4 regions of the Lysinibacillus sp. FSL K6-3209 genome follow, and region 1 is predicted to be linked to each of the others. Evidence: riboswitches for the same ligand, from Rfam matches in the RefSeq annotation. Region 1 holds a riboswitch; each other region holds the start of a gene.
The links. A riboswitch is a leader RNA that binds a small molecule or an ion and turns the genes downstream of it on or off. The one in region 1 is predicted to bind thiamine pyrophosphate.
Positions count from the first base shown of each region.

Region 1 (3,634 bases):
TTCCCCGCGGAGCAAGGAGATTTCCCCGCGGAGCAAGGAGATTTCCCCGCGGAGCAAGGAGGTTTCCCCGCGGAGCAAGGAGATTTCCCCGCGGAGCAAGGAGATTTCCCCGCGGAGCAAGGAGATTTACCCGCGAAGCAGGGTGATACCCGTGGAGCAAAGAGATTTCCCCGCGGAGCAGGGTGATTTATCCGCGGAGCATAGAGGTTTACCCGCGAAGCAAGGAGATTTACCCGCGAAGCAAGGAGGTTTACCCGCGAAGCAAGGAGATTTACCCGCGAAGCAGGGTGATACCCGTGGAGCAAAGAGATTTCCCCGCGGAGCAGGGTGATTTATCCGCGGAGCATAGAGGTTTACCCGCGAAGCAAGGAGATTTACCCGCGAAGCAAGGAGGTTTCCCCGCGAAGCAGGGAGGTTTCCCCGCGAAGCATAGAGGTTTACCCGCGGGGCAAGGAGTTTACCCGCGGAGCAAGGAGGTTTCCCCGCGAAGCAGAGCAAAAACCTACAAACATAAAAAGGAGCTGTCCTAGCAAGGGACAGTCCTTTTTTATGTAAACTTATACTAGCGGCGGAGCATTGACCCATGTTGTGAACAGTTTTACTATAGAAAGAGATGAAAGGGGGTCACCTCCATGATGTATCTCGGTATGATTTTCTTTAAAATAGTTGCCCCTATTTTAGTGTTGCTTGTACTTGGTGCATTTTTACAAAAGAAATTTTCTTTTAATTTGAAAGCATTATCTCAGCTTATTACGTATTGTTTTATGCCAGCTGCTGTATTTGTGAATTTATATGAAACAAGTGTGGAGTTATCAGTGCTAGGGGAAGTGGCATTATTTATTGTGCTCTTTATCGGCAGTCAAATGGTGCTTAGTCATTTTTTAGCGAAGGGGCTTGGACTAGCGAAAACAGAGACGGCAGTTTTTAAAAATAGTGTTGTCCTTATTAACTCTGGCAACTATGGTATTCCAGTAGCACAAATGATTTTCGCAACGCAGCCAATTGGGGTGGCAATTCAAGTGATTCTCGTTATTTTTCAAAATATGACGACTTATACATATGGTTTATATAATTTAATCTCGTCGACTAAATCAGGGATGGCAATCATAAAGGACTTCCTGAAAATGCCCATTATTCATGCCCTTATAATAGGCGTGGCAATGAATTTCTTTAATATTGGCATTCCACAATTTATCCGTATTCCTATTGACCACGTAGCAGATGGCTTTATTGCTGTAGCTCTTATTACACTGGGTGCACAACTATCACAGCTTGAAATCAAATCCATGTTTAATAAAACGGTGTTTGTTAGCTGCATTACACGTCTAGTAGTAGGTCCAGCTGTTGCATTGCTTATTATTTTTGTCCTCGGTTTAGATGGTGTTGTCGCCCAGTCACTTTTCATTGCAAGTGCTTTTCCGACCTCACGTAATAGCTCAAGCTTGGCATTAGAATATGATGTTGAGTCGGCAACTGCTGCGCAAACGGTTCTTTTTTCAACAATTGTTAGCTGTCTTACAGTAACAATTGTCATTTATCTAGCAGAACTGCTATTTACGTAATTACTCGAGGATAATAGCAAGATAAATCTAATTATAACTTCCATCTATTAGAAAAATCTGTTACACTATCATCAAACTGAATAGCTATAACTAGGGGAGTCCGATGAGTCGGGCTGAGAGGGAAACGCATAGAGGTTTCTTGACCCTTTGGACCTGATCTGGCTCATACCAGCGTGGGAAAGTTAATGAACATCGCACTCCTAGAATTTTTTGCGATAAATAAACCTTACATGTACAGCCGGATCCAATATTTTTGGATTCGGCTTTTTATTTGTAATGCTACCTATTGGCGTGAGCTAGATTCGGTCCTTTTTAAACATTTATGGAAAAGGGAGCGGAATACTATATGACAACAGTTAGCGAAAAGAACATTGCCATTATGACAAGTTTTGACGGAAGCAAAAAAGTATATGTAGAAGGAACACGCCCAGATATTTTAGTACCGATGCGTGAAATTCAGCTAAGCCCAACAACAGGTAGTTTTGGAGAAGAGAATAATGCACCAGTGCGTGTTTATGATACGAGCGGTCCTTATACGGACCCAACTTACAAAGTAGATATTACAAAAGGTTTACCAGCATTGCGTAGTGCGTGGATTAAAGAACGTGGAGATGTAGAGGAGTACGAAGGGCGTACGATTAAACCAGAGGATAATGGTTTCCGCAAAGCAGATGATCCACGTATGAAGGAAAATGTTTTCCCGGAGCTTTCCCGAAAACCATTACGTGCGAAAAAAGGCTGCAACGTGACACAACTGCATTATGCGAGACAAGGAATTATTACCCCGGAAATGGAATTTGTAGCGATTCGTGAACATGTTGAACCAGAATTTGTACGTGCAGAAATTGCTGCAGGACGTGCCATTATGCCATCTAATATTAATCATCCAGAGGCAGAGCCGATGATTATTGGCCGAAACTTTCATGTCAAAATTAATGCCAATATTGGTAATTCGGCTGTTTCCTCCTCTATAGCAGAGGAAGTTGAAAAAATGACATGGGCTACACGATGGGGCGCAGATAATATAATGGATCTATCTACTGGCAAGCATATTCATACAACCCGCGAATGGATTATTCGTAATGCGGCTGTACCTGTAGGAACTGTGCCAATTTATCAGGCACTTGAAAAGGTCAATGGTGTAGCGGAGGATTTAACATGGGAAGTGTATCGTGATACGTTGATCGAGCAAGCGGAACAAGGGGTGGATTACTTTACGATTCACGCAGGCGTGTTGCTTCGTTATGTACCACTCACAGCTAATCGCGTAACGGGCATTGTGTCGCGTGGTGGTTCGATTATGGCTCAATGGTGTCTGTTCCATCACCAAGAAAACTTCTTATATACCCATTTTGAAGAAATTTGTGAAATTATGAAAACGTATGATGTTGCTTTTTCATTAGGGGATGGTTTACGCCCAGGCTCAATTGCTGATGCCAATGATGAGGCACAGTTTGCGGAGCTTGATACGTTAGGAGAGTTAACGCAAATTGCATGGAAACATGATGTACAAGTAATGGTAGAGGGACCTGGGCACGTACCGATGCATCTCATTAAAGAAAATATGGACAAACAATTGGAAGTTTGCAAAGAAGCACCTTTTTACACATTGGGGCCTCTTACAACGGATATCGCGCCAGGCTATGACCATATTACATCTGCCATTGGCGCAGCGATGATTGGCTGGTTTGGCACAGCGATGCTATGTTATGTGACACCGAAAGAACATTTAGGCTTACCAAATCGAGAAGATGTTCGTGTAGGGGTCATTACCTATAAAATTGCGGCACACGCGGCTGACTTAGCGAAAGGGCACCCTGGGGCACAACAAAGAGATGATGCGCTATCCAAAGCGCGATTTGAGTTCCGCTGGCGCGATCAGTTTAACTTATCACTAGACCCAGAACGAGCAGTAGAATATCACGATGAAACATTACCTGCAGAGGGAGCAAAAACAGCCCATTTCTGCTCAATGTGTGGCCCTAAGTTTTGCAGTATGAGAATTTCTCAAGATATTCGTAACTATGCTAAAGAAAAAGATTTAAATACGACAGAAGCTATCCATCAAGGAA
Region 1 covers NZ_CP150264.1:253,776-257,409, forward strand. The annotation lists gene MHH88_RS01340 (AEC family transporter) at 633-1,562, shown strand; TPP riboswitch at 1,645-1,759, shown strand; gene thiC (phosphomethylpyrimidine synthase ThiC) at 1,909-3,634, shown strand, end outside.

Region 2 (3,634 bases), 1.4 Mb from region 1:
ATTATTTCCGCACCAATTTTTTCTCGTACTAATGAGATGGGAAAATCATCTTGTCCAATATGAATACCGTCTGCCTTGAGTTTTAAGGCAAGCTCAATATCATCATTTACGATAAATGGAACATTGTAGTGATGACATCGTTTTTGGCATTGACGGGCAAAATGTTCATAATCTTCATTTGTCAGTGCATCTATTCCTTTTTCTCGAAATTGGAACATCGTAATGCCAGCTTGCAATGCTTCCTCTAGTATTGCTAATGGTTGTTTGATTTTGGCATTCGCTGTGCCCATTATAAAATAGAGCTGCAAATCACTGCGTTTCACCTATGATCACCTCGCAACTTTCTTTGAATTTTTGGTAAGCAAAATGATTGGTTGGTCCATTGCCATGACCAATTGATAAGTTATGAGTAATGGCTAGTTGAATGAATTTCTTAGCCTCAATAATGGCTTGCTCTATCGGCATTTGACGGCCGATAAAAGCTGTTAATGCGGCAGAAAATGTACACCCTGTCCCGTGTGTATTTTTCGTCGCAATTCGACTAGTCTGCATTGAGAATGATTTGCCATCTTTAAAAAACACATAATCTATAGCAAAATCTTCGTTCGCAAGATGACCACCTTTGATAATCACGCATTGAACACCTAGCTGTAATAACGATTGCGCCGCAAGTCGAATGTCAGACACGGTTTCGATTTTTCTTGCAGTTAATGTTTCAGCTTCTGGTATATTCGGCGTTACAATCGTGGCAAGTGGTAATAAATTGTTTCTTAATGCCTCAACAGCCTCTTGCTGTAATAAAGTTTCACCGCCCTTTGCAATCATGACAGGATCAACAATAAGAGGGATGGTTAAATTCGTCATAGCTAGCGCAATTGTACGAATAATATCAGAGGAAAAAAGCATGCCAGTCTTAATGGCGCTAATTGAAAAATCCTCTAAGAGAGCATGAAATTGTTTATTTATAAAGGCTTGTTCAATTGGTAGCACATCCATGACACCTTGTGTGTTTTGGGCAGTTAAAGCTGTAATTACGGACGTTCCGAATACATCTAATTCTTGAAATGTTTTTAAATCCGCTTGGATACCTGCACCACCACCGCTATCAGAGCCCGCTATTGTTGTAACAATGTACATTAACTATCACCATCCTGAGATAAACGATGCAATCCATTTAAGACAGCTACTGCGAAATCTCCATTATAAGGAGCAGCTGAATGAGCATGTTCAGCAATTTTTTTATAGCTCGTTAATGTATCACATAATTGGGAAAAAGGCTCATTACCCGCAATATAAGCAGCACAACAAATGGCACTTAATAAACAGCCAGTACCTGTCACTTCTGTCATTCGAGTATGACCACCAACAATCCATTGTGCAAGGTTCCCATCGGTTATAAAATCTTTTTCACCCGTTATAATCACGATGCAATTATATTTTTTTGCTATTTCTTTTGCTTTATCCTCAACAGAAATTGAACCAGTACCACTATCAACGCCTTTTTGTTGCCATTGTACATTAGCAATCGCGGCAAGTTCGCCAACATTACAGCGGATAACAGCAAAATGAATTGTGTCTAATAACTGTAGTACCGTTTGTTTGCGGTATGCTGTAGCGCCAGCGGCTACTGGGTCCAAAATTACTGGTACACCAAGGGCATTCGCTTTTTTTCCTGCAAGTAACATCGACTCTTTTGTGCGTGTAGTAAGCGTTCCTATATTTACCAATAACGCTGATGCGATGGATACCATTTCTTCGGCTTCTTGCGGATCATCCGCCATTACCGGTGATGCACCAATGGCTAGTAAGCCATTTGCTTGAAAATTTGCCACTACATAATTGGTTATGCAGTGAATCAACGGTTGTTTTTTACGAATCGTTTGAAAAATCATTGTAGTCCTCCTCTTTTGGTGGACGTAAGCATGCAAAAAAAAAGCTCTTTTCGTTCGGGCACAAGGCACACGTAAAAAGAGCTTTTCATCAATAAAAAGATGTGTATTGCTCCCTACGTCAGTATTAACTAACAGGTTCAAAGGGTCAGGTTTTACCTTCTCAACTCACTAGAGTCCCCCTGCAATTATGAAAATTTTAGTTGACCAAAATGTAACATACCTTTTCGTAGTATTCAATAGCATTTTATCATTATTTGGAAAGCAGTGACTGATGCCATATACTAGACCATGATAATTGTCATGACTTTTTTAAAATAGGGTCCTTCCATTGAAAATCGTAAAAAATGAGTTTTATAATGAACCTAGTATTAAGGAGGAAGTTATGATGAAAAGACAGGATTTAATTGCACCAGAATGGTATAACATTGTGGAGGAAATTGAAAAGTATGCTCAAGATCCATCTAAAAATGCATTAATTGTTTATAATGACAACGAAGAAATTCAATATATTACATACGCAAATTTACTGGAAAAGGCGAATCAGGCTGCCCATGTATTTACTTCGCAGGGATTAACGAAGGGCGATGTGCTATTAGTGATGGTTCCAAGATCTGTCGAAGCTTATATTGTTTACATTGCGGCACTGAAAGCGGGTTTAACTATTATCCCTAGCTCTGAAATGTTACGTACAAAGGATATTGAATATCGTATTACACATGCCGATGCCAAAGGTATTATCGCCTATGAGCCATATATTGAGCAATTTGACGACGTAACAAATTTAAAAGGAATTATGCAATTCGTTATTGGTCACGCACATGCACCATGGCAACCATTGCTTGAAAAAATGAAGGAGCATCCTACAAATTATCTAAACCCTACACCGACAAAAAGTACAGATAATGCCTTTTTAGCTTATACAAGTGGAACAACAGGGAATCCTAAGGCAGCTGTTCATACACATAGCTGGGGTTATGCGCATTTACGTACGACAGCACCGAATTGGTTAGGCGTACAAGAAAATGATATAGTTTGGGCTACTGCTGCACCTGGTTGGCAAAAGTGGATTTGGAGTCCGTTCCTAGCAACGTTAGGTAGCGGAGCAACAGCATTTGTCTATAAAGGAAAATTTGATGCTTCTACTTACTTGTCATTGCTAGAAAAATTTAAAGTAAATGTGTTATGTTGTACCCCAACAGAATATCGCTTTATGGCCGCACTTAACAATTTACAGGACTATAATTTAAGTGCCATCCGTCAAGCTGTATCAGCGGGTGAACCGTTAAATAGTGAAGTTGTTAAAGTGTTTTCAAAAACGTTTAATATTCAAGTGCGTGATGGCTATGGCCAAACAGAAAATACATTGCTTGTTGGGACACTGGTTGGCATGGATGCTCGCGTCGGCTCTATGGGTAAACCGACACCAGGCAATACAGTAGAAATTATTGATGATTTTGGAAATCCTGTTGCGGTTGGCGTTGTTGGAGATATTGCTGTCCATCGTCAAACACCTGCACTGTTTAAAAAGTATTTCAAAGACCCAGAACGCACTAGCATGCAATTCCGTGGAGATTGGTATATTACCGGTGACCGAGCATATAAAGATGCAGATGGCTATTTTTGGTTTGAGGGACGTGGTGATGATGTCATTATTTCGTCAGGCTATACAATTGGGCCATTTGAAGTGGAAGATGCCTTAATGAAGCACCCTACTGTTAAAGAAGCTGCTGTTGTGGCAAGCC
Region 2 covers NZ_CP150264.1:3,403,032-3,406,665, reverse strand. The annotation lists gene thiE (thiamine phosphate synthase) at 1-323, opposite strand, end outside; gene thiD (bifunctional hydroxymethylpyrimidine kinase/phosphomethylpyrimidine kinase) at 310-1,137, opposite strand; gene thiM (hydroxyethylthiazole kinase) at 1,137-1,892, opposite strand; TPP riboswitch at 1,986-2,083, opposite strand; gene MHH88_RS16595 (acyl--CoA ligase) at 2,278-3,634, shown strand, end outside.
Region 2: another riboswitch for thiamine pyrophosphate. It lies ahead of thiM (hydroxyethylthiazole kinase); the one in region 1 lies ahead of thiC (phosphomethylpyrimidine synthase ThiC).

Region 3 (3,634 bases), 630 kb from region 1:
GTTATAATGATGTGGCCTATGATGTACGTCTTGATACAGATGGTTCATTTATGATTACCGATCCGACAAATGAAGCAGCATTTTTAGACATTGTTGCTGTCGATGAAGCTGGTGAGGAGCTTGATATACAGCTTGAAACGCTATCTGCCTCGCAAGTACGTGCAGTTGTCCAAGCGAAGCCAGGTTTGATTTTTTTCCGCATCGCTGATGAAGAGCGGGCCATTTACCAAGCAGGTCTTAGTGTACCTTACAGTGCGGAATATGCATTACGTCCTGTGAATGAAACCATTGTAGAGCAACTAACAAAGCAAACAGGTGGTTCAATATTGAAAGAACCACAAGAAGTGTTCCGTGAATTCACAAACAAAGGAGCAGAGCGCCAAAATATTGCCACATGGCTACTATTAGCAGGGATGTTGCTATTCTTCTTGGATATTACGATTCGACGTTTTGGTTGGCGCTTTATAATAAGCCGCAAACAAAAAGGAAAGCCTATAGAAGAAACAGCCGTGCAGGTGGAAAACACCAATGTTGCGCAGTTATTAAAAGGCATGAAAAAACGCTCTTAATAGAACGATGGCACATTGCGAAAAAAGCATGTGCCATCGTTTTTGTATGAACATAGCTACTTAGTAATAAGAATAGACGGTGCAGTTTTCCGAAGACTGCTCGCGATGATAATGCCGAGACATGCCCCAATCAAACTAGATGTGAAAAAGGCGGGCATAAAAAATAATGCAGCTACGGATGTTCCCATAAATAATTGCGCATAAGGTACAGCGAATAGTGAAGCAAGGATACCTGTGCCGAATACTTCGCCAACTCCTGCTAGCCATTTTTTGCCGCTATATTTATAAGCAAAAGCAGCACATGCTGCACCGATGACACTTCCGGGGATCGCTAAAAGAGAGCCCGTGCCTGTTAGTATGCGAATAATGGCTGTTAACAAAGCAACGATAATGGTAGGCACAGGCCCTAGTAAAATGGCACCGATAACGTTAATAGCATGTTGTACAGGATAGGCACGAGCAATCCCAGTTGGAATCGAGACCAATATGGAGCCTGCTACAGCAATAGCAACCAATAAAGCCATGATAGTTAGTTTATAAATAGACATAAGTAGTTCCTCCTTTATTAATAAAACATGAAATTACATATGAATGACAAAAAGACCGCTTCCTCTAAACAAAAGGAAGCGGTCTTGTATGTGATAATGACAATAAGCAAGAGTCGCCACTTCCCTCCGCTAGTGTGAACTAGATCAGGTTCAAAGGGTCCGTATATGACCATATACGTCTCAGCCTTGTCAAGACTCCCCTAGTGGTAAAAATGATATTCAATTATTACTAATAAATGGTATAACTAACACCTATATTAGTCAATGTTATTTCACTCTATTTTGATTCAGGTTGCATTAGATGTGGCGCCTTTTTTAATGTCCAAATAAGTGCTAGGAAGAAGCAGGCCATTAAAATAATTGCCCCAAAAATATAAGGGCTATTTATATTCCAATCAAAAAGAATGCCTGCTAGTGCCGGTCCAATCATATTGCCAAGGCTCATATACGCATTATTAAGACCAGCGGCAAAGCCTTGTTCATTTTCGGCCAGTTTAGAAATTAACGTGTTAACGGCAGGGCGAATCAGTGTAGTGGCTGTTGAGAAAATTGTTGCAACAATTAATATTAGTGCAAAACCAGATACAAATAATATTGCATAAATTGCTACAGCCGCAATAAATAAATTGACTAACACAACTTTCATTTCGCCAAAACGTTTAAAGAGTGGTGTAATGACAAACATTTGAACAATAACACCAAATGCACCACCTACAGTCAGCAAGATAGCAATATCGGCAGGCGTGTAATTAAACTTGTCTGTTACAAATAATGATAATGTTGTTTGGAAATTTGCGATTCCAAACGAGAATACTAGCATAATAATAAGCATGACAAAGTATGGCATTTTGACTGAACGTACCATCTGTTTTGCAAGATTTTCTTGTTTTTGAGCTTTCTGTGCTGAAGTGGGCTTTGTAGAAGGCAGTAAATACAATGATAAAATAGAAGCAATAATAGCCGCTCCACCAGCCGTAAAGAATGGAAAATGCAAGCTAACTTTCGATAGAAACCCGCCAATACCTGGTCCAATCATAAAACCAAGAGACATGGCAGCACCTAACATGCCCATTCCTTTTCCTCGTTCTTCATACGTTGTGACATCTGCCACAAACGCCATAATAGGCGGTGCAACAAAGGCTGAACCTAAACCACCTAAGAAACGGGCAACAAAAAGCATCCATACATCTGTAGATAATCCAAATGAAATTTGCCCAAGGCCGGTTACAATCAGACCAAAGATAATCAAATTTTTTCGACCATATCGATCCGAAAGATTCCCAGCAATTGGAGAAAATACGAATTGTGCTAAGGCGAACGTTGCAATTAGCATACCAAGAACTTGTCCTGCTGCTCCAAATATTTTTAAATACTCTGGCATAACAGGAATAATAATCCCAATACTCCCCATTGCGATAAACATATTAAACATTAAAATATACAACGCGGCCTTATTAGACTTCTGCTGGTTCATCGAATACCCCCCTTTATTTACTATTAAAACATTACTAAAGTCTATCATAAAGAAATAATGCTTGGCTATCAGATTATAGTCGTAGGTAGCTGTCATGGTTATGATACAAGTACAAGGCGACAGAATAAAGAAAATTGCCACTAAAAATCATAAATCGCCACTAACTGCCGTAGCGGACATCAACAGTCCATCAAAAAAGTGTTAGATTGATGGCACTCAATCTAACACTTCTTCTATTTCGTATTTATCGAATACTCATTTTAAATTCTAAAAATAATTCATTGTATTTCCCTAAATAATCGGGTCCTAGGTTTTTATAGACTTCTAACGTTTTGCGTTGTTCTTCTGAAGGGTAGAAGCGCTCATCAGCAATAACTTCTTTATCCATTAAGCTCATTGCCGCAGTATTTGGCGTAGAGTAGCCTACATAATCAGCATTTTGAGCTCCAGATTCGGCATTTAACATAAAGTTAATGAAAGCATGTGCGCCATCAATATTTTTCGAAGTTTTCGGGATCACCATATTATCAAACCACAAGTTCGAACCTTCTTCTGGCACAGCAAAGTCTAAATCTTCATTTTCTGATAGCATATCTGCGGCTTGACCAGACCAAGTGAGTGCGATGGCTGCTTCGTTATTAATCATGAGCGGTGTAATTTCATCACCAATAATCGCTTTGACGTTTGGTGCGAGTGTAATCAGTTTGTCTGTGGCCTGACGTAGCTCTTGGTCGTCTAACGAGTTCAGGGAGTGTCCAAGACTGTTTAAACCCATCCCAATGACTTCACGTGCACCGTCTACTAAAAAGACTTTACGTTTTAAAGAAGGATCCCATAAGTCTTGCCATGAAGAGAAATCTAAGTCACCGACTAAATCTGGATTATAGACAATGCCAACTGTGCCCCAAAAATAAGGAACAGAGTATTTATTGTTATCATCAAATGGCAAATCTAAAAAATAAGGGTCGATATTTTTAAAGTTCGGAATCTTTGTTTTATCTAAAGGAAGTAATAAATGTTCTTCCTTCATCTTTTCAATCATG
Region 3 covers NZ_CP150264.1:884,058-887,691, forward strand. The annotation lists gene MHH88_RS04160 (VWA domain-containing protein) at 1-569, shown strand, start outside; gene thiW (energy coupling factor transporter S component ThiW) at 626-1,117, opposite strand; TPP riboswitch at 1,222-1,329, opposite strand; gene MHH88_RS04170 (MFS transporter) at 1,395-2,591, opposite strand; gene MHH88_RS04175 (ABC transporter substrate-binding protein) at 2,836-3,634, opposite strand, start outside.
Region 3: another riboswitch for thiamine pyrophosphate. It lies ahead of thiW (energy coupling factor transporter S component ThiW); the one in region 1 lies ahead of thiC (phosphomethylpyrimidine synthase ThiC).

Region 4 (3,634 bases), 900 kb from region 1:
TTGTTACAAGCATGAACAATGTTGGTTTTACAACATATGAAGCATATGCGGCGGCAAAGCGAAGTATTGTACAAATCGAGGAATTACGTAAAGCGTGCCGTGATTACGCTTTACAACAGCATTCTTTACAGCAACAAATCTTAGATGGAGCACAACATCTTGAAGGAAAAGAGAAGCAAAATTTAACGATATTAGAAGACAAGCTTGAGATGCTGCGAGCTACATCTGAAGAGGCATTTAAAATATTACAACAGACGAAAAATTATGCAACTGCATGTGCTGACTTTATTGTTAAAGTTGATGAAACAGCGAGGGAAATACGGATACTCGAAAAAGAAGCAGGTCGTGTAAAAGAACTTTACACCGTGTTGAATGGGCAAAATCCAAAAAAACTGTCATTTGAGCGTTACATTCAAATCAATTATTTAGATAAGATTACAGCAGCAGCCAATCTTCGTTTATTCCATTTATCAAATGGACAGTTTGAATTGCGGCGCTCTGATCGCTTGGAGAAGCATGCCAAGCAAAGTGGGTTAGGGTTAGATGTGTATGATGCTTATACGGACCAATTAAGAGATGTAAAAACATTATCTGGTGGGGAGAAGTTTAATGCGTCATTAAGTCTTGCATTAGGTATGGCAGATGTTATTCAAAGCTTCCAAGGGAATATTCAAATTGAAACGATGTTTATCGACGAGGGCTTTGGTTCTTTAGATGAGGAAGCGTTAAATAAAGCAATTGATACGTTAATTGATTTACAAGATTCAGGAAGAATGATTGGTGTTATTTCACATGTCGCCGAGTTAAAAGCCGCAATGCCAGCCGTTTTACATGTTGAAAAAACGTTAAGTGGGCATAGTACAACACACTTTGAAGTAAAGTAGTGCCAGTCAAACAATTCTAAATAAAAACCCACTTGCACTCTATGGTGTAAGTGGGTTTTGTGTGCCAGTCACTCAAACAATTAAAAGAAGTCATTGCGCTTATTTTCTACGTGTTGATACGTAAGGTGTTGTCCCTTTTTTTGCAGCAACTACTTTTTTGACAATAGGAATGACAATAGGTGCAAATTTTATAGCGGTTTTCACTACTTTGGATACTTTCATGAATATGACATCTCCTTCGTACTAAATTTTAACGTATAACTCGTACAGCTTGCACAATATTCCAAATAACAATACCTAATGATACGAGTAAATAAATTGCAAATGAAGCAAACCAAATGATAATAAATGTATTCCCATTTGAAGAAGGATCAAACGTGTTCAATGACATTGAAGAAAATATAGAGATAGAAAAGAAAATGATACCTAAGACTAATGGAATCAAGTGAGAAATAAGTGCTCGAATGGAATGTCTTTTGACTTCACTATCTTTTGAAACAAAGTAAACGACTAATGGAACGACAAATGGTGCAATAAAAACACTGAGATAACTAAACGCAGATAAAACTTTTTGATTCTCCATAATTGTTCCTCCCTTTTTAATATTTACGCATAGAAAGCGTAAAAGTTTCAAAAAAAAATAATTGAGGAAAAGGTTGTAATCGCAAAGGTGTTTGCGTACAATGAGTGTGTTCAATAAAAATGAGATGTAACGACCACAAGGGGAGCTGATGATGTCAGCTGAGACTGGGCACGTAATGCCTTTACTCTTTGAACCTGTAAGTTAACACTTGCGTAGGGATGTGGATAGAAACCGACACTTTTACGATGTGAGGCTCTGTCCTGGCATCGTTTTTTTATGCCGGATTGAGATACATATCCAAATAATTGTTTTCTATTCCTGCTCTTGTATCCTACATCGGAACAAAGGAGAGAATAATAGTATGGACAAAAAAAGATTACTCATGCTGGTGGAGATTGCAATTTTCGCAGCGGTAGGACTTGTGCTCGATCAAGTTTCCTTTAAAGTATGGGCACAAGGCGGCTCGGTAAGCTTAGTCATGATACCAATAATTTTAATGGCGTTTCGTTGGGGGCTTTTGTCAGGGCTCACAACAGGTCTATTAATTGGTGTTTTACAAACAATGTTTGGTGCTTATATTGTGCACTGGCTTCAAGGATTACTAGATTACGGGGTAGCCTTTACTGTAGTAGGTTTAGCGGCAATCGTTCGTGAACCTGTATTAAAAGCCGCAACAGCACTCAACAAAAAGAAAATGGCTCTGTACATAGTGATTGGTACGGTGCTAGCTGGTTTTTTACGCTATCTTGCACACACCATTGCAGGTGCAGTATTCTTTGCGGAGTATGCGGGCGATCAAAATGCATGGATTTATTCAATTATCTATAATGGAACATATATGTTACCAGCAACTATTTTAACCGCTATTGTCGGTGTTCTATTATTTACAGCGGCGCCACAATTAATGCAACGAAAATTATAAATGAATGGAAATGAGGCTTGGACATAACTAAAAAAATTTAAGAAACAGACGAAAGGTGTTCATAATTTTTTGCTATATGGAGACCTTAGCTATTCTTGCTTTTGCAATAAAAAAAATTAGAAGTGTTCACTAGTTGTTGGTAGCGAAGACGGTGACTCCTGCTCAGAACAGCACACAATGTAAGACACGGGCATTCCGCGCGTTAGCGAGGGTTGCGGCTTACGGTGCTGAGCGGAAAGCAACGCCGTAGCGGACAACAACGGAATAGCAAAAAAGTGTTAGATTGATTGCAGTCAATCTAACACTTTTTCTCTTTTGTCTCAGCCACATTTTTTTTATAATGAGAACTACCGTTTTAACTGTAGATAGCGCGTTAGAGAAAGGCGGTTTTATGGTCTAAAGACTGTTAAAATCGTCTGTTTTTTCTATGAGGAGCACTATTGAAATCCTATTGGCATAGAATAATTAAAGCTTTTGGCGTTATGCACATAAAAAGTTATGTTATATTAAAGAGTAGATATTAGATGAAAGGGACGTTAAAAATGATTGTAAAAACCCAAGAAGAAATTGAAGCCTTTAAAAAAATTGGTCGCATTTGTGCTGAAATTCGTGAGGCGATGAAAGCAGCTACAAAACCTGGTGTGACAACACTTGAATTAGATGAAATTGCAGGACGCATGTTTGCTGAAGCAGGAGCTATTTCAGGTCCTAAGGGAGAGTATGATTTCCCAGGTTACACTTGTATTAGTGTCAATGAAGAAGTTGCCCATGGTATCCCAGGACAACGTATTATTAAAGAGGGGGATATTGTTAATATTGATGTATCCGGCTCTTTAAATGGTTACTTTGCAGATACAGGTATTTCTTTTGTAGTAGGGGAAGGTTATGAGGATAAAGAAAAACTTTGTCGCGTAGCAAAAAGCGCGTTTGATCGTGCAATGACAAAAGTAAAAGCTGGTTCGAAATTAAACCAAATTGGGAAAGCGGTAGAGCGTGAGGCTTATGCCAATGACTTAACAGTTATTATGAACTTAACGGGTCATGGATTAGGTCGTTCATTACATGATGAGCCAAACCACATTTTAAACTATTACGATGCGTGGGATTCAACAATTATGAAAGAGGGCATGGTGTTAGCTGTGGAGCCGTTTATTTCAGCAAAAGCAGAGCATATCGTTGAAGCTGGCGATGGCTGGACATTTATTACGCCTGACAAATCTTTAGTTGCCCAAATTGAGCATTCGA
Region 4 covers NZ_CP150264.1:3,934,200-3,937,833, reverse strand. The annotation lists gene MHH88_RS19225 (SMC family ATPase) at 1-884, shown strand, start outside; gene MHH88_RS19220 (hypothetical protein) at 984-1,106, opposite strand; gene MHH88_RS19215 (hypothetical protein) at 1,135-1,467, opposite strand; TPP riboswitch at 1,596-1,703, shown strand; gene thiT (energy-coupled thiamine transporter ThiT) at 1,829-2,389, shown strand; gene map (type I methionyl aminopeptidase) at 2,932-3,634, shown strand, end outside.
Region 4: another riboswitch for thiamine pyrophosphate. It lies ahead of thiT (energy-coupled thiamine transporter ThiT); the one in region 1 lies ahead of thiC (phosphomethylpyrimidine synthase ThiC).